DNA from 4 places in the Lentibacillus juripiscarius genome. Region 4 is predicted to be linked to each of the others. Evidence: riboswitches for the same ligand, from Rfam matches in the RefSeq annotation. Region 4 holds a riboswitch; each other region holds the start of a gene.
What was found. A riboswitch is a leader RNA that binds a small molecule or an ion and turns the genes downstream of it on or off. The one in region 4 is predicted to bind S-adenosylmethionine.

Region 1 (4,894 bases), on a different contig from region 4:
AATTTTTGCGTAATAATTTTCAGGAAGTAAAGGAAAAGTTGTCTCACCGCGGAGAGGATTTATCAGAACTGGAGAAGTTTAGTGAGCTTGACGAACGCCGAAGAACACTTATTTCGGAAGCAGAGAAATTGAAGGCCAAACGCAATGAAACATCCAAACGGATTTCTGCTCTAAAAAAAGAGAAAAAAGATGCCGAATCTGCCATTAAAGAGATGCGCGAAGTCGGCGATCAAATCAAAGAGTTGGATGGAGAATTGAAAGAAATTGAAGAAGCCTTGGAAATGATGATGCTGTCCATCCCGAACATTCCGCATGAAAGTGTCCCGGTTGGCGAGGATGAAGATGATAATGTAGAAGTGCGTCAGTGGGGCGACCGGCCGGAATTTCATTTTACCGAGCAACCGCACTGGGATATTGCCACAAACCTAGGTATTCTGGATTTCGAACGGGCTGCCAAAGTTACGGGAAGCCGTTTTGTATTCTATAAAGGAATTGGGACCCGACTGGAACGAGCATTGATTAGCTTCATGATGGACTTGCATGCAGACGAACATGGGTACACGGAAATGATGCCGCCACAGATTGTCAATCGCGGAAGCCTGACAGGAACTGGACAGCTGCCTAAATTCGCCGAGGATGTATTTAAACTGGCTGATTGGGACTATTTCCTGATTCCAACGGCTGAGGTGCCAGTGACGAACTATCACCGGGATGAGATTCTAAGTGTGGACGACCTTCCAAGAAAATATGTGGCATACAGTGCTAACTTCCGCTCTGAAGCAGGCTCTGCTGGACGGGATACACGCGGGCTTATTCGCCAGCACCAGTTTAACAAAGTGGAACTGGTTCATTTCACCAAACCGGAAGATTCATATGACACATTAGAAGTGCTGACCGGACATGCCGAGAAAGTGCTGCAGCAGCTGAACCTGCCGTATCGTGTGATGAGCATGTGCACGGGCGACTTAGGCTTTACTGCTGCTAAAAAATACGATATTGAAGTATGGATCCCAAGCCAGAACACATACCGCGAAATTTCGTCCTGCTCCAATTTTGAGGATTTCCAAGCAAGGCGCGCTGGCATTCGTTTTCGCCGTGAAGAAAAGGGAAAACCAGAATATGTGCATACATTAAATGGCTCAGGCCTTGCAGTGGGCCGAACCCTCGCTGCTATTCTGGAAAATTACCAGCGCGAGGATGGCTCTGTTGTCGTCCCGAAAGTACTCCGGCCGTATATGGGCGGAAAGGAAGTCATCAAATAGTCAAGTAACTGGATCAGATTTATTTTTAAAATGTATTGACAAATAATCTAAATGATAGTAAGCTTTATTTTAAATTAAATAATCAAACTTCTTATTTAGAGAGGTGGAGGGAATTGGCCCTTGGAAACCTCGGCAGCGGACTTATTTAAGTACTGTGCCAAATCCAACAAGCATTTGCTTGGAAAATAAGAAGAGAGAGCGGATCTGTTTGCAAATCTCTTTTTATTTTGACCATAAGAAGAGATTTTTTCATTTCCAAAACTAAATAAGAACGAACTTCTTATCCAGAGAGGTGGAGGGACTGGCCCTTGGAAGCCTCGGCAGCGGACTTTTTTAGTACTGTGCCAAATCCAGCAAGCAACAGACTTGAAAGATAAGAAGAGGATAATACAAAAAATGCCTCTTCCTATCTATCAGAAAGAGGTATTTTTTTACTTTAAGGAGGGGAATCATTGATTACATTAGAGAATGTCACAAAAATTTATCAAGGTGGAGAAAAGGAAGTTAAGGCCTTGGATGATGTGAATTTACAGATTGAGAAAGGTGAAATATATGGTGTTATTGGCTTCAGCGGCGCTGGGAAAAGTTCATTGATCCGCTGTGTCAATCTGCTTGAGCGGCCAACCCATGGAACGATTACTGTTAATAATCAGGATTTGCTTCGCCTTTCCCCTAAGGAATTAAGAGAAGCAAAACGAGATATCGGTATGATTTTCCAGCATTTCAACCTGCTAGATTCTAAAACAGTTTTCACCAATGTGGCAATGCCATTATTGCTTATGAAAAAACCAAAAGAAGAGGTGAAGAAGCGGGTCGAGGAATTGCTGGATTTCGTTGGGCTGCGTGACAAAGCAGATAACTATCCGGACCAATTATCAGGAGGACAGAAACAGCGGGTAGGCATTGCACGGGCCTTAGCAACGCAGCCATCAGTCCTGCTGTGTGATGAAGCAACATCGGCACTTGATCCGCAGACAACTAATTCGATTTTAAATCTGCTGAAAAAGATTAATCAGGAATATAACATTACCATTTTGATTATTACGCATGAGATGGGAGTTATTCGCGAGATTTGTGATAAGGTCGCCGTTCTTGATCAGGGTGAAGTAGTGGAATCCGGTTCTGTTTTTGAAGTGTTTGCTCGGCCAAAGACAGCCGTTGCCTACAATTTTGTCAGCACGGTCATGCATGATGAAATACCGGAATCTGTCCATCAATTAATCCGTTCTCAAGGGGAAACGAACCAGATTTACCGAGTTGTGTTTTTTGGTGAAGCTACCGGGGATCCGCTGCTTTCACAAATAGCGAAGCATTTTAATGTGGAAGTAAATGTGTTGTTTGGCAACATAACTGAATTACAGGGAATACCATTTGGAAATTTGGTTATTCAATTTCAGGGAGAAACGAAAGAGATTAATAGGGTACTCATGTATATTAATCAGCAAGAAGTAACGATTAAGGAGGTTTTGGAAGATGCTGGTTGATTGGAATCAAATTATTGCAGCATTGGGGGAAACTGCTGCAATGGTGGTATTTTCATTATTGTTTGCTATACTAATTGGTTTGCCGTTAGGAATCTTGCTTGTCGTAACCCGTGAAGGGCATTTATGGGAAAATGCTCTAATCTTTAAGGTGCTGAATGCGTTCGTAAACGTGTTCCGTTCCATACCTTTCATTATCCTGATGGTTGCTGTTATTCCATTTACACGCTTGATTGTCGGGACATCAATTGGTACTGCAGCTGCAATTGTGCCAATGGTGCTTTTTTCAGGCCCATACATTGCCCGGTTAATTGAAAACTCCCTGCTTGAGGTTGACCCGGGTGTGATGGAGGCGGCACAAGCAATGGGAGCGACACCATGGCAAATCATTATTCGTTTTTTGATACCGGAAGCATTAAGTTCACTTTTACTGGGATTAACGATCGCAACCATTGGGTTAGTTGGTGCATCAGCTATGGCTGGTGCCATTGGCGGGGGAGGTCTTGGTGATTTGGCGATCACATATGGCTATCAGCGATTTGATACGGCAGTGATGGTCATTACCGTAGCCATTCTGGTTGTCATGGTGCAGGGATTGCAAACGACAGGGAATGTTTTATCAAAAAAAGTTAGACGGCGTTAAGAGCTGAACATATCAAAGGGGTGCAGGAAATATGAGAAAAATTGGTTTGTTTTTATTGTTTATGAGTTTAATAGCGGTTAGCAGTGCATGTTCCAGTGATGCAGTATCAACTGTAAAAGTTGGGATCAGTGGTTCGGATACAACGGTCTGGGATTTTGTTGCTAAAAAGGCTGAAAAAGAAGGAATAAATGTTGAGATTGTCCGCTTTTCTGATTATGTTCAGCCAAATCTGGCATTAGCGGAAGGGGAACTGGATGCTAACGCCTTTCAGACAGTATCTTATTTTGATGCATTTATCGAGGAGCACGATTTGGATTTAGCACCGATTGCGACAACAGTCATCGCACCAATGGGGCTTTACTCTGAAAAATATGATTCTCCGGAAGAAATTCCAGAAGGTGCAACTATTGCCTTGCCAAAGGAAGCAACGAATATGGGCCGCGGATTGCTGCTGCTTCAGGAAGCCGGACTAATTGAACTTGTGGAGGATTTTGATGGGAACGGGTCTATCGATAAAATTGCGGAAAATCCAAAGAGTCTGACGTTTGAAACACTTGTGGCCGCACAAACGCCGCGTGTCCTGCCAGATGTTGCAGCATCCATCATCAATAACGGTATTGCTGTCGACGCAGGCTTCAGTCCATTAGACGATTCCATTTTTCATGAGAATGAAACAGCAACACCATACATTAACATCATTGCCGTACAGGAAAAAGATAAAGATGACGAAACACTGCAGAAATTAGCTGATATATACCAGTCCGACGATGTGAAGGAACTGATAGAAAAGGAATACGACGGAAACCAGATACCGACTTTTGTACCATTGGAGAAAATAGGCTGGTAACCATTCATAATAAAGGCTGCTTTCGTATAGATTGTTGTTATTTGATGGAAGAAAACACTCGACCGCGGAAAGCAAAATGTATGTGGGATGCGGACTAGGTAATAAATCACAAAGAGGTGTTTGGAATGGCAGTGACAAAAAGCAATTTGCAGGAGATTAGAATGCGTATTACGGAGAACATTGAAGACAATAAGGCACGCTATCTTCAGACGAGTCATGATATCCACAATCATCCGGAGGTTGGAAATGAGGAATTTTTTGCTTCAAAGGTTTTAACGGATATTTTAACTGATGAAGGATTCCATGTAGACAAAGGTGTTGCAGGGCATGAAACGGCATTTTTGGCCAGCAGAAAGGGGAAGAAAAATGGGCTTAGAATTGGACTGTTGGCAGAGTATGACGCATTACCGGAAATCGGCCATGCTTGCGGGCATAATATCATTGGAACAACAAGCGTTGCAGCTGCAGTTGCATTAAGTAAGGTAATCGACGACATAGGCGGGGAACTTTTCGTACTTGGAACGCCTGCAGAAGAAGGCGGGCCAAATGGAAGTGCGAAAGGAAGTTTTGTAAAGGCAGGTTTGCTTGAAGGAATAGACGCCGCAATCATGCTTCATCCTGGCAATGAAACAACTTTAACCGGCCCAACGCTGGGTGTTGA
Region 2 (4,894 bases), on a different contig from region 4:
GGGTCGATCATACATACCGGCAGCATGGCAGCAAAATCATCGTCCGGATACAATCTTAATGGACTTTTCGTTGGTTCGGAAGGGACGTTGGGCTGTTTTACAGAATTGACGCTAAAAGTGATTGGCATTCCTGAGCATATTATGGCTGCAAGGGCGGAATTTGCCACTGCTGACGATGCGGTTGATGCCGTTATCGCCGTCATGCAGGCAGGCATTCCAGTAGCCCGGGTGGAATTGGTCGATGAGGAAGCGATCAAACAGATGAATCTTTACAGTGAGACGAATTACCATGAAGTGCCGACACTATTCCTGGAACTGCATGGCAATGAAGCAGGCCTGCAGCATGACGTTCAGTTTATGGAGGAAATTGTCAGCGATATGAATTGTAGACAAATAGAATTCGAGACAGATACGGCCGGCCGCAATAAGCTTTGGGAAGCACGACACCATGCCGCATATGCCTTTATCCATAACCATCCGGGCAGAAAACAGATGGTCACCGATGTGTGCGTCCCGATTTCTGAGCTTGCCGGAGCAGTAAAGGATGCCCGGGAAGCGGTAGAAGCATCCGGTCTTTCCGGCGGAATTGTTGGGCATGTTGGCGATGGGAATTACCATATTCTCTTAATGCTTGATCCATCCGACCCGGCAGAGATTGAAAAAGCTGACCAAGTGAATGAGCGAATTGTCGGCTATGCCCTTGGGTGTGGTGGCACTTGCACCGGGGAGCATGGTGTCGGCACCGGCAAGCAAAAATATCAGGAACAGGAACACGGCGAATCTCTCCGTGTCATGCGGAAAATTAAGCGGGCACTCGACCCCGATGACATACTGAATCCTGGAAAGATAATTGAATGACGGGAAAAGGCGGAAAACCGCTGATAGAATAAACAGACCGCCCGAACGGCACAACATAAACAGCCTGCAGCATTATGTGCTGCAGGCTGTTCATTCCTTTATGCGGCAGCTCATTTTATCTCGAAGGAGCCCCACACTTCTTCCGCCACATCCGCAACAAATTTCAGCTTTTCCCATTGCTGCCCTTCAGTAAGTTCATTGCCGTGGTGTGTGGACGCAAACCCACATTGCGGACTGAGGCATAGCTGTTCAAGCGGTACATAGTCAGATGCACGCTTAATGCGTCGGATTACGTCATCACGATCCTCAAGCTCACCAGACTTGGAGGTGATCACTCCGAGCACAACACGCGGTCCCTCCTCAGGAATATGTTCTAGTGGATTGAATCCTCCTGAACGTTCATCATCATATTCGAGGAAAAATCCGTCCACATTGCCCTTGGCGAACAGTTTCGGGGCAATACGGTCATAACTGCCCTCGAATGCCCATGTGGAGCGGTAATTCCCGCGGCACAAATGTACGGTTACAGTTAAATCACCCGGTTTCTTCGCAAGACTTTCATTCAAAACGCGGACCGCCAGATCAATCCGATAATCACGCTGCTCTCCCAGGTCCTCGTTCCATGGCACATTGTCTGCAGCAAGCCCGGCGACATAGACGTCATCAAGCTGCAAGTAGCGGAGCCCGGCATCATAAAATGCCTGAATCGCATCCTGATATGTCTTAATGATGTCTTCAGCATATTTTTCAAGGTTTGGGTAGATATCTGGGTTTCTGATGCCATCGTTAAAAAACATGTTCGGGCTTGGAATGGCAAATTTTACAGCAGCCCGTCCGTCAACAATGTCAATCAGATCTTCGACATCCCGCAAAAACGGATGGTCCGGATTAAAGGATATCTCACCTGTGTTCCAGACATTTCGTTTTTCCGATTCTTGGCCTTTAAACGCATAACCGTGGTCAGGAACATATCCTTCAAACCCATTTAAGTGCTCCATGAAATCAAGGTGGAAAAATGTACGGCGAAACTCACCATCGGTTACAGCTTGTAAACCGGCATCGATTTGCTTGTCAACGACTCGTTTAATCTCTTCATTTTCCACATTGCGTAATTGTTCAGCTGAAATACTTCCTTTTTTGAAATCACTTCTTGCCTCGTGCAGCCTACTTGGCCGTAACAAACTCCCGACATGATCGGCGCGGAATGGCGCTTGTGTTATCGTTTTGGTCATCGTAATCCCTCTTTCTATTATTTTTTTAAATCCTTCCTATTAAACTGCCGGTCTGCTCGCTTATGGCAAAATGGCGAATGACCGCACAGGGAAGCCCGATGCATTTTTAGCTTTCGGAACAATATTGCAAATCACGGCACCTTTAGCGGGGACTTTATCCAGGTTTGTCATAACTTCCACCTGGAATGTGTCCTGGTCAAGTACATAATACTCTGCCACGAGCGCTCCGTTTTTCTGGAAATCTACAGCAGCATCCGTGTCAAACGTCTCATGTCCGATTGCTTTGATACCTCGCTGCTCGAATAAAAATTGCAGTGCTTCTACCGACCAGCCCGGCGCATGACTGTTACCTTCCTCATCCTTGTTGTCAAAATCGTCCTGTTCCGGCCAGCGCTTGCTCCAGTCTGTTCGCAACGCTACAAATGACCCTGCCTCAATTTCACCATGTTCTTTCTCGAATTGGTAAATATCATCTACATAAAGTGTGAAATCGGGATTTTCATCAGCTTCTTTTGACTTGTCGATAACAATCAGCGGGAGAATGAGTTCTTTCAATTCCAACTGGTGGACATGCCGTTCATCCCCGTGAACAAAATGAATCGGCGCATCGATATGTGTGCCGTATTGACCGGGAAACGTAAATTGCTGGGCAAAAAACCCGTCACTATGATCGAAAAGGGTCTTGAATTCCGCTGCGTCAAATGCGGAAAAGTGTGGAGAATCCGGTCCAAATGCGTGGGTCAGGTCAACCCATTCTTTCTCTTTCAATAGATTGATTGCTTCGATTACGTTACTGCTCATCTAATCACCTCATTAAAAAGATTTCGATAAGAAGAAGCTTATAAAACACGAAAAAGCCCCTTCCCATAAGAAGAGGCTCCAATGCACGATTGTGTCGCTCTTCTTATCTTAAAGCTTAGCGCTTTCTGGAATTAGCACAGTTATAAAAACCGATGCTGAGGCTTCAATGGGCCAGTCCCTCCACCTCTCTGGATAAGAATGCTTTCTATTTAGTTATGATATTGATGTACAGTTTACACCCGTCGTCATTTAAAGTCAAGAGATTGTTTTCAAAAAGCCGAAACATAAGACGAGAAACGTTGTCCAACCAACATACAATTATTGGTATGCTATTTTTGTTGCTGAATTGCTGTCTAATTGTAAAAAAACAATGAAGGATCTAAATCTGGTAAACTTGATGCCGGTATCAAACTATTTATTTTGTTATCTATTGACCGGTCTCTTTCGCTTATGGTGTGCAATCTTTTTCCTTTTCTGATAAGTTGGGAAGAGTAATAATTATTAGAAAATGTATAGAATAAAATGAGGGTATGTGCTGTATTGGCACACTGATCCGGCCATTTAGCACTGGACACCATGGTTGCAGCTGTACTTTCTATGGGGGGATTATATGTTTCGTGCATCTGTCATGATGCTTTTTGTTGTTATTTTCTATGCAGGGAATATATTGACCGGAAAGGCAATTAATGAGCTCCCGCCGTTCACAATAGCGTTTTTTCGGCTGCTTGTTGCCTTTATTGTGCTGCTTCCTTTTGGCATTCGCAGTGCGTGGGAATCTCGCAGCACATTTGTGACCTATAAAAAACCATTCCTATTGATGACACTGACAGGCATTACTTTTTTTAATACCTTTATTTATGGTTCCTTGCAATTTACATCGTCAACAAATGTGTCCGTGCTGGAAACAGTCATTCCTTCTGTAACCGTGGTGCTCAGTGCTATTTTGTTAAAGGAGCGGCTGCGGAATGTGCAGCTTGCCGGGGTGTTTGTTTCGCTGATTGGTGCTGTCTGGGTTGTACTGGATGGAGGCATTTTTTCGATCGCCGGCATGGACTGGAACATTGGTGATGGGATTATGATTGGGGCAATTGGCTCCTGGGCGGTTTATTCCATTCTTGTTAAAAAATATATGCACTTGTTTCCGCAGTTTGGTGCTCTTCTTGTCATGAGCGGTATTTCTGTACTTGTTCTTATCCCATTTGTGATCGCGGAATGGGCAATAGTTGGTTTGCCGGATAATTTGATGACATCCGGTAATGTAACCGGGTTATTGTATCTTGGTATTTTCCCATCTTTTATTGCACTGCTTTTCTATAACCGGTCGGTGGGGATCCTCGGGGCTTCACAGGCTTCGGTGTTTTTGAACTTCCTGCCGGTTGTGACGATGGCCGGGGCCAGTCTGTGGCTTGGGGAGACCGTAACACTGATGAAGATTGTTGGAGCATGCATGGTGATTGGCGGAGTCATTCTAACGACAAGAACCAAGCAAACAGTGAAAGCTCCTCTTGAGCAAACTGCTGATTAAGGATATTCTGTTTGACCGATTACAGCTCGTTTTACGGGCGGTGTAGCAACAGAACCGAGGAACACATTAGCTTAGGCACCAATGTGTTCCTCTTTCTTTTTCGTTAATATGTACTTTTTGAATGAACCTTCATCAAAAAAGTATTGTGTCCGGCTTTTGTCAATGTTTAGCAATGTATCGAGCTGCTGGCTGCAATTTATTGTCCGTTTATCGGTTAGTCCATACATTTCGCCCAGTTCAATCATTTCTTTTCGCTTTTTGGAAATAGCCATTTGTAATGCTGGCATGATACATCATACTTCCCTTCAAATGTTATGTAAGTAGCCTGGGTCGTTTGTCTCAGAAGCGCACGAAGACTATTATGTCTATTCTTCTAAAAAAATGCAACCTCTTCGTCAAACAAAGCCAAAACTTTACATAACTCGACAAACCGCTCGTCATTTGTGAAAATGGCCTAATCAGCATCCAGAGCTTAATG
Region 3 (4,894 bases), on a different contig from region 4:
TTCATTTTCCATCATAAGGGAGATACTTTTCTTTTCAGATGCGAAAGCTGTTCCTTCATCTGTTTCCCGGTAAAACAGCGGCTTAATACCGAATGGATCGCGTGCACCGTACAGTGTTTCCTGTTCCTTGTCCCAAAGAAGAATGGAAAACATGCCGCGCAAATGCTCAAATGCCTTTTCCCTGTATTTTTTAAATAACGCGGCGATAACCTCCGTGTCTGATTCTGTTTCAAATTGGTATCCTTCTGCGGCCAGCTCATCCCGCAATTCAACATAATTATAAATTTCCCCATTGAACAGAAGCCAAATTGTTTCACTATCACAGCTCAACGGCTGCTGACCACTATCAATGTCGATAATGCTTAAGCGTCTGAATCCGAATGATACATATGCGTCATGATAATACCCTTCATCATCCGGTCCTCTATGTGTCATAAGGTTATTCTGCTGTTTAAAAGCTGTTTTCTGTTCTTCATCTGGTGCAGCGGGTCTGCCGCGTAGTATTCCAATAAAACCGCACATTTTGTTTGCCTCACTTTCATCATGTTGCATCCTTCAGATTATACCACATTAAAAGCAATTATAACGATTAAAAATATGTTGAAATTACAGGTGTTTTGTACACAAAAAAGATGCAGACAATTTTCTGCACCTTTCCCGTATCTATCATCAGTTTTTTACCAGTGCTCCGAGTTCATCCACTTTGTCTGTTTTTTCCCATGGAAACAGAACATCCGTCCGACCAAAATGGCCATACGCAGCCGTGTTTTTAAAAATTGGCTTCCGCAAATCCAGCATACGGATAATCCCTGCCGGACGAAGATCAAATACTTTCCGGATTGCATCTGCAAGGGTATCTTCGTCCACAGCACCAGTACCAAATGTATTCACCGAGATTGATACTGGTTCTGCCACACCAATTGCGTAGGCCAGCTGCACCTCGCAGGCTTTTGCCAGGTCGGCAGCTACAATGTTTTTAGCAACATATCGTGCCGCATACGCTGCTGAACGGTCCACTTTCGTCGAGTCTTTTCCACTGAAAGCTCCACCGCCATGACGTGCATAGCCGCCATAAGTGTCAACGATTATCTTTCTTCCGGTTAGACCTGCATCCCCCTGCGGACCACCAATAACAAAGCGTCCTGTAGGGTTAATAATATAATTGGTCTCCTCATCCAGCAAATGGGCCGGCACGACTGGTCGGATGACATGTTCAATCATATCCGATTCAATCTGTTCTACTGCAGCATCCTGATGATGCTGAGTTGAAATAACAATCGTATCAATCCTAATTGGCTCACCATCTTCACCATATTCAACAGTTACCTGGGTTTTTCCGTCAGGACGCAAATATTCCAGTATGTTCTCCTCACGTACATCTGCCAGTCGTTTTGCCAGCTTGTGCGCCAATGAAATCGGCAAAGGCATTAATTCCTCTGTCTCATCACAGGCATAGCCAAACATCAGACCTTGGTCTCCTGCACCAATTGCGGCAATTTCCTCGTCACTCATTTTCCCCTGACGAGCTTCCAGTGCATTGTCAACGCCATCGGCAATATCCGGTGACTGCTCATCGATGGCTGTGAGTACTGCACATGTTTCTGCATCAAAGCCAAATTTAGCCCGTGTATAGCCAATATCCTTGATCGTCTGACGTACAAGCGCAGGAATATCCACGTACGTTGTCGTTGTAATTTCTCCGGAAACCAACACGAGCCCTGTAGTAACAGTTGTCTCACATGCAACCCGGGCATTGGGGTCTTTTTTTAGTATTTCATCTAATATGGCATCTGATATCTGATCACAAATTTTATCCGGGTGGCCTTCTGTCACCGATTCAGATGTGAATAATCGACGTTTAATAGCCATATGGCCATGTCCTCCCTTGGATTGTGGTACGGAACTCCATCTTTTCAGTTATAGAGGCTGTTTAAAAAGTCTGGTTTATTCTCCTTTTAAACACGCACTTATCATTTACAAACAAAAAAACCTTTCCTGCATCATGAGGAAAGGAATGAGGCCTTTCGCTCTTATTGTTCAAGGACTTATCCTTGCTTCAGATTAGCACCTTTTCACGCATCGTGACGGTTGCCGGGCTTCATTGGGTCTGTCCCTCCACCAGCTCTGAATAAGAGAGTATCCGCTCGAATTTTATCGTATCGAATTCCTTTTCCGATGTCAACTTATTTCGCACTTGGGAGGAACATTGACATAAAAATTTCATATAAATAATTCCAAGATTAGTGTGGACTAATTTTTCAAATGTGTTATACTAATAAGCAGATTCAGGTGATCAAACGTTTTTTGTTTAAATAATATGTGTAAAAGGTAGGTATCACAAATGAAAACAAAAGAAGATACATTGCTGACCAGGGATTTACTGACACACCCTCATTTGCAGTCAAACCTGACTGTACCGCGGCTGGTCGAAAAAGTTTTGTCACGCTCTGAAGGCGTTCTAAGTGCAACGGGAGCTGTCAGTGCCCATACAGGTGAGTATACAGGGCGATCCCCGAAAGATAAATATATTGTTCGTGACGGTACTAGTGAAGATGTTGACTGGGGGGATGTCAACCAGTCTATCGATGAGGCCACCTTTGATCATCTGCTGGAAAAAGTGACGGCCTATTTACATGATAGAAATGAATTGTTCCATTTTCAAGGATTTGCTGGAGCAGACGAAAATTTCCGGCTTCCTATCCAGGTGATTAATGAATATGCATGGCATAATCTGTTTGCTCGTCAGCTGTTCATCACGCCAACCGAAAACGAATTAGCAGAGCATCAGCCGGAATTTACCGTGATATCTGCCCCGACGTTCAAGGCAGACCCGGAAGTTGACGGCACTAGCTCTGAAACGTTTATTCTGATTTCGTTCGACAAACGAATTGTGCTGATTGGCGGAACAGAATATGCGGGAGAAATTAAAAAATCCATCTTTTCTGTCATGAACTACATGCTGCCAAAACGTGATGTATTATCGATGCACTGTTCAGCCAACGTCGGACGCGAGGGGGATGTGGCCCTGTTTTTCGGACTGTCTGGAACAGGTAAGACGACCCTTTCTGCTGATCCGTACCGGCGTCTGATTGGCGATGATGAGCATGGCTGGAGCCCGAATGGCGTGTTTAATATCGAAGGTGGTTGCTATGCGAAATGCATTAATTTGTCAGAGAAAAAAGAACCACAGATTTTCAATGCTATCCGGTTTGGTTGCGTATTGGAAAACGTCGTCCTTAATGATGAGACACGCGATCCTGATTACGATGACACATCACTAACCGAAAATACACGGGCGGCATATCCGCTGGAAAACATTGATAACATTGTGTCACCAAGTGTTGCCGGTCATCCGAATACGATCATCTTTCTGACAGCAGATGCATCCGGAACATTGCCGCCAATTAGCAGATTGACCAAGGAACAAGCAATGTATCACTTCCTAAGCGGCTATACGAGCAAACTGGCCGGCACTGAACGAGGCGTTACCAAGCCGCAAGCGACTTTTTCCGCCTGTTTCGGTTCTCCATTCTTGCCATTGGCACCGTCCACATACGCCGAATTGCTTGGTGAAAAAGTCGATCAGCATAATGCAAATGTCTTTCTTGTCAACACCGGCTGGACTGGTGGCTCCTATGGTACCGGCGAACGCATCAAGCTCTCCTACACAAGAGCAATGGTGCACGCGGCATTGGAAGGCGAACTGAACGCAATTGAAACAGTAAAAGATCCTATTTTCGGTCTGGAAATACCAATGCATGTGGCGGGTGTGCCAGACGATCTGCTTGTCCCGATGAACACTTGGGACGACAAAGAAGCCTATAAACAGGAAGCACGTGAACTGGCAATGAAGTTCCACGAGAATTTCAAGAAGTTCACACAGGCAAGTGAAACGATTCGCAGTGCAGGCCCGAGTTACAAGGGTAACTAATAGTAATTTGTTTCCTCATCCCAAAAGGATTTCATATATGAAGGAAAAATAGATGCAGTTTCATACTGCAGACCGGTCCCACAATGGAGACCGGTTTTTTTATTGGCTGGTAAATCGACAAAATTCGGGGCGTGACAGGCACCCAGCCTGTGGGCACCCAGCCTGGGCATTCACACATTCTTGCTTGCCGCATACGATGATCAGCAAAGCCGGGGAGCCGCCCAAGTGTCTCGTTTGACGAGCTTGTGAACACACAAATCGCTGAGGAAATAATTGAAAACTAAGGAGGGGGAACAATGGCATTTCTTACCTTAGATCAGGTATCGCATTATTATTTTTCCAAAAAGGATTACACAAAAGCACTGGACAACATTTCATTTTCCGTTGATGAAGGTGAGTCTGTTGCCCTATTAGGTCCCAGTGGATGTGGAAAATCAACGATACTATCCGTCATATCCAGAATCATCGAGCACACTACCGGTAACATTTATGTGAACGGCCGGCCATTGGCTGATTCGGATCTGGATATGGGCTATATGCTGCAGCAGGATTATTTGTTCCCATGGAAAACCATCATTGACAATGTTCTAATCGGACCCAAAATCAATCGTGATCAGTCACAGGAGACAAAAGAAAAAGCTGTCCAGTTGCTTGACCAGGTTGGGCTTTCCAATACTGCAGACGATTATCCGGATTCCTTTTCCAGGGGGACGCGCCAGCGAGTGGCCCTCGTGCGCACATTAATCACCAATCCAAGAATATTGCTATTGGATGAACCATTTTCAGCACTTGACTACCAGACAAAATTGAAGCTGGAGGATCTGATCTGGGATCTCCTCCGCTATTACCATAAAACGTCCATCCTCGTGACACACAACATTGGTGAGGCAATCGCCTTAAGTGACCGTATTATCGTCATGAATGCAAATCCCGGCTCGATTGCCAAAACATTTGAGGTTCCAC
Region 4 (4,894 bases):
TAATAATTTTTTATGAGATAAGAAAGCGCTTCAGTATAATCGACTCAAAATAAAAATTGAGGGGAGGACAGGATGAGGGCATAACAATGTTGTTTTAGCCCTTACACATCACATGAAAAAGAAAAATAATAATTCGTATGTGCTTTCAATTGCTTTAATTGCAGCTTTAGGTGGGTTGCTATTTGGTTATGATACAGCCGTAATATCCGGTGCAGAGCAATCAGTGGAAAATTATTTGATTGATAGTTTAGGATTAAGTTCACTAATACACGGATTGACGGTTTCAAGTGCATTAATTGGCTGTATTATTGGCGGGTTAATATCAGGGTATTTTTCCAATAATTTAGGAAGAAGAAATTCCTTATTGTTAGCTGCTACCTTATTTTTAGTTTCTGCTCTAGGATCGGCATATCCGGAGTTCCTGTTTTTTGAGTTTAATGAACCAACAATAGGATTATTGATTATGTTCAATTTTTATAGAATTATAGGGGGTATAGGAGTTGGTATCGCTTCTGCAACCTCTCCAACATATATCGGGGAGATTGCTCCTCAAGGAATTCGAGGCACATTAGTCTCATGGTATCAATTCGCTGTTATCTTTGGACAATTAGTCGTTTATTTTGTTAACTGGGGTATTGCAAGTGGACAACCAACAGCCTGGGTCAATGATATTGGTTGGAGATTTATGTTTGCTTCGGAGGCGATACCAGCATTATTATTCTTTGTATTATTATTTTATGTGCCTGAAACTCCAAGGTATCTGGCATCTAAAAACAAAGAAGATCAAGCTTTAAATATTCTATCAAAAATTAATGGTTCCAAAGAAAAGGCAAAAGAGGTTTTATCCGATATTCGAGAATCATTAGATTCAAAAGAATCTACCGGGAAATTATTTTCTTTTGGGAAAACCGTCATTATTGTAGGGATTCTGCTTTCAGTTTTCCAACAATTTGTTGGTATTAATGTTGCCTTATATTATGCACCACGTATTTTTGAAAGCATGGGTGCAGGGGAAAATGCCTCAATGCTTCAAACAGTTATAATGGGAGTCGTCAATGTAGGATTTACAATTGTAGCTATTCGAACAGTAGATAAATGGGGGCGAAAACCACTCTTAATGATCGGTTCTATCGGAATGGCTATTGGAATGTTTGGTGTCGCAGTACTAGCTCAAAATGAAGTCTTTGGATTATGGACATTGATTTTTATCATATTATATACGGCTTCCTTCATGATGTCATGGGGACCAATATGTTGGGTATTACTATCTGAAATATTCCCTAACAAGATCCGGGGACAAGCAATGGCCTTTGCAGTTGCAGCTCAATGGGCAGCAAACTTCTTTATCTCATCAACCTATCCTGCGATGATTGATGTTAGTGGAGGGTTAACGTATGGATTCTATGGTTTAATGAGTGTTATTTCTGCTATTTTCGTATGGAAGATGGTTCCGGAAACTAAGGGTAAATCATTAGAGCAATTAGAGAGTTTATGGGGGAAAGGAAAAAATAAACAAATGGAGCCGGTAAAGGTAAACAATGAATAAAAGGTAAAGCCTAATCATCAATAAATAGGAGGGAGGACCAGGGAAACCGTGTCCTTTCTCTTTTCTTTTAAAAACAAAATGGAGCTGACGATATGAATATCAAAGAAGAAAATTTAAATGATACTTGGACGGTTTATGTTCTAAAAAGTGACCAGGGGATGGAAGTGCATGTATTAAATTATGGTGGAGTCATAACAAAAATAATGACACCAGATCGGAATGGAAAGATTGAAAACGTTGTGTTAGGTTACCGAAATACTGATGATTATGTATCAAATCCTCATTTTTTAGGTGCTACGATTGGACGGGTGGCTGGACGAATAAAAAATGCTAGTTTGTCCATTGATGGAAAGTTGTACAAACTTGAAGCGAATGATGGACGAAATCACTTGCACAGTGGAACAAACGGGTTTCATCATGTCATTTGGGACGCAGAACCATTTGAATTAGATGATAGTGTTGGAGTGAAGCTTCGTTATTTTAGTCAAGATGGGGAAAACGGTTATCCAGGGAATGTGAAGGTAGCCGTTACCTACACTTTAACAAATGACAATGAACTAGTACTGGACTACTGGGCGTACACGGATCAAACAACTCCTCTTGCGTTAACGAATCATTCGTATTTCAATTTGTCAGGGAATTTACGTGACACGGTTCATGGGCATCAGGTTACGGTTGATAGTCAACAATTTGTAGAGCTCGATGCAGAATTGATTGCAACTGGAAAACGAGTAAATGTGGAGGAGACCTCATTTGATTTCAGGCAAGGCCGTAAACTGGAGGATGGCATTATAGCTGGTAATAAGCAAAACAAAATCGTGGGCAATGGTTATGATCATTATTTTATATTTAATGATCATAATAAAGAGGAAAGCGTAACAGTAAAAGATGAGAGCAGCGGTCGTGTCCTTACTATCGAAACGGATCAGCCTGGAATGGTAATGTATACAGCCAACAATTTAGAAGCTGGACTTGCTTTATTAGAAGGGGCATCAAAAAAGTATTTAGGGGTTTGTTTTGAAACCCAGGCATCACCCGCCTCCCTGCATGAGAAAGACTTTCCGGGTGTGATGTTGGAAGGGGGAGAAGAGTATCAGAAACAAACCGTGTTCCGTTTCGGGGCAGAGTAGTAAAGGATTGTTTTTGGTGCTTTAAGACTATTTAAGTATGCTAATATATTTAATGTTATTATACACTATTACTACCAATAACTCAAACATTTGTTCGATTTCATTTAGATCTTTTTGGTTGGAAAAAGAGGGCTACACGAATTGTCTACAATATTATAGGATGAACGTATTACTTAAATGGTCGGACAATTTAGATGGCAAAAGTCATCCCTTGTCCGAAGGCGATTCATCCCCCATTTATTTCTGGGCTAAAGCCCTTCACAAATGTGGGGGTCTTATCGCCTGCAGATGATAAACATGCCGAAATCTATCGATGACTAATATAGAAGACGTTTTAAAAAGATTTTCGATATGTCCATCAATATGCAGGATGTTACTAAGTAGGGAAAAGAATATTTACTGATTTTTCCGGACTATAAACACCCATCCATTCGATTGTAATCGACACCTCCCAACAAAAATCGCTTTATACCCGTTGACAAAAAAGTCTCCCAACTATATAATTATTTCAACATTAACGTAACCTTATAATTTTATAATTTATGCTTATCAAGAGTGACCGAGGGACAGGCCCGTTGACGTCCGGCAACCTCCTTATTAGAAGGAAAGGTGCCAATTCCTGCAGGATAGTTTTTTTATTCTGGGAGATAAGGCGAATAGATTTTTAGCCTCTTTCCCATTGAAAGAGGCTATTTTTGTATCTATCTATAAATTTATGAGATTAGCTAATCAACAAGGAGGAAATCAATGACAGCATAAGAATTAAAGCAAAACTTCAAACCCTATAGATATACCAGCAATACTTACAACAAGAGGTGAATGTACATGAAGGATGAAAAGAAAAGTAAAAAATTATTGGATCGCATTCCACATCCATTGGCATTATTATTTTATATTGTTGTTGCTGCAGCTATTTTGACGTATATTATTCCGGCCGGATCGTATGAAAGGGAAACCGTTGATGGCGAAACCCGAACCATTCCGGGATCGTTTGAATATGTAGAGAACAGTCCTGTTGGTATTATGGACTTATTTACTTCCATTCCTGAAGGATTCCAGGAAATGGCGGACATCGTCTTTATCACATTTGCCGCGGCAATGATGTTTGGACTTCTGGAAAAAACAGGAATGCTTGAAAATACAATTGGGACATTCGTTCGTAAAATTGGAATTCAAAGGCGATTCCTTATTGTTGTTATTATGACTTTTGTTTACGGCCTTTTCGGAATATTCATCGGACTTGAAAATAATATTGCCCTTATTCCAATTGCTGTTTTATTAAGTGTCGCCATTGGTGGAGATGCAATGCTCGGAGCGGGTATTGGAATAGGCGGCGTGCTTGTAGGATTTGGTCTTTCTCCGTTCAATCCTTATACGGTAGGTGTAGGGCATAAGCTAGCGGAAATGCAACTTTTTTCAGGGTGGCTTTTTAGAAGTATTTTAGTGGTTCTCACTTTATCTGTATTAGCTTATTATAATGTCCGATATTTTAAAAAGATATTAAAGGACCGGGAGAAAGGTCTTGCTAATGACGTCGATGTCCGGGACATGCAGCTTAGTAAACCCCTTGACTCGTATAAGATGAGCAAACAGGATATTGCGATGTTACTTGTGCTTATTACAGGGATTACGATTATGCTTTTTGGCGTTTTTGCAAAAGGCTGGTATATTAATGAAGTTGCTGCGATATTTCTCATGATAGGCATTGTCAGTGGGATTATTGCGAGAATGAATTCCAGTCAAATCGCTAATGTGTTTTCAGAAGCGCTTAAACCTAGTGCATTAGCAGCTATTCTGATTGGTGTTGCAATGGCGACACAAGTGGTGTTGAACAAGGGAAATATCAGTGATACCGTTGCTCATGGTCTATTCTCCGTACTGGAGTATTTACCAACCACGTTGGCTGCTGTATTCATGACCATATCCCAGTCGATTATTAATATTTTCATTCCAAGTGGCAGTGGCCAGGCATTAGTTACGTTGCCAATTATGATACCCGTTGGTGATATGTTAGACATTACACGGCAATCGACAATCTTGGCATTCCAAATTGGTGACGGTCTTACTAACATATTTTCCCCTACATTAGGTGGGTTAATGGCAATGCTTGGATTATGTAAGGTTCCTTATGGAAGGTGGCTTCGGTACATTTTTCCATTTGTCATTATAGCACTCTGTATATCTTGGATTGCTTTAGTCATTAGTGTCTTGATTAATT

Region 1: it holds a riboswitch for S-adenosylmethionine, as region 4 does, so the genes downstream of both, ACFSUO_RS10395 (methionine ABC transporter ATP-binding protein) here and ACFSUO_RS01970 (YfcC family protein) in region 4, are expected to answer to the same signal.
Region 2: it holds a riboswitch for S-adenosylmethionine, as region 4 does, so the genes downstream of both, ACFSUO_RS11665 (cyclase family protein) here and ACFSUO_RS01970 (YfcC family protein) in region 4, are expected to answer to the same signal.
Region 3: it holds a riboswitch for S-adenosylmethionine, as region 4 does, so the genes downstream of both, metK (methionine adenosyltransferase) here and ACFSUO_RS01970 (YfcC family protein) in region 4, are expected to answer to the same signal.

What each region holds. Positions count from the first base shown of each region.
Region 1 is NZ_JBHUNA010000021.1:120,014-124,907, forward strand. Features, by position in the region: gene serS (serine--tRNA ligase) at 1-1,262, shown strand, start outside; SAM riboswitch class I at 1,351-1,454, shown strand; SAM riboswitch class I at 1,540-1,642, shown strand; gene ACFSUO_RS10395 (methionine ABC transporter ATP-binding protein) at 1,715-2,746, shown strand; gene ACFSUO_RS10400 (methionine ABC transporter permease) at 2,736-3,386, shown strand; gene ACFSUO_RS10405 (MetQ/NlpA family ABC transporter substrate-binding protein) at 3,418-4,233, shown strand; gene ACFSUO_RS10410 (M20 family metallopeptidase) at 4,359-4,894, shown strand, end outside.
Region 2 is NZ_JBHUNA010000024.1:70,506-75,399, forward strand. Features, by position in the region: gene ACFSUO_RS11655 (FAD-binding oxidoreductase) at 1-858, shown strand, start outside; gene ACFSUO_RS11660 (5-methyltetrahydropteroyltriglutamate--homocysteine S-methyltransferase) at 969-2,090, opposite strand; gene ACFSUO_RS11665 (cyclase family protein) at 2,151-2,891, opposite strand; SAM riboswitch class I at 2,992-3,090, opposite strand; gene ACFSUO_RS11670 (DMT family transporter) at 3,502-4,416, shown strand; gene ACFSUO_RS11675 (aspartyl-phosphate phosphatase Spo0E family protein) at 4,488-4,703, opposite strand.
Region 3 is NZ_JBHUNA010000013.1:55,876-60,769, reverse strand. Features, by position in the region: gene asnB (asparagine synthase (glutamine-hydrolyzing)) at 1-522, opposite strand, end outside; gene metK (methionine adenosyltransferase) at 670-1,869, opposite strand; SAM riboswitch class I at 2,028-2,135, opposite strand; gene pckA (phosphoenolpyruvate carboxykinase (ATP)) at 2,342-3,931, shown strand; gene ACFSUO_RS07085 (ABC transporter ATP-binding protein) at 4,228-4,894, shown strand, end outside.
Region 4 is NZ_JBHUNA010000003.1:155,530-160,423, reverse strand. Features, by position in the region: gene xylE (D-xylose transporter XylE) at 113-1,546, shown strand; gene ACFSUO_RS01975 (aldose epimerase family protein) at 1,639-2,676, shown strand; SAM riboswitch class I at 3,220-3,330, shown strand; gene ACFSUO_RS01970 (YfcC family protein) at 3,502-4,894, shown strand, end outside.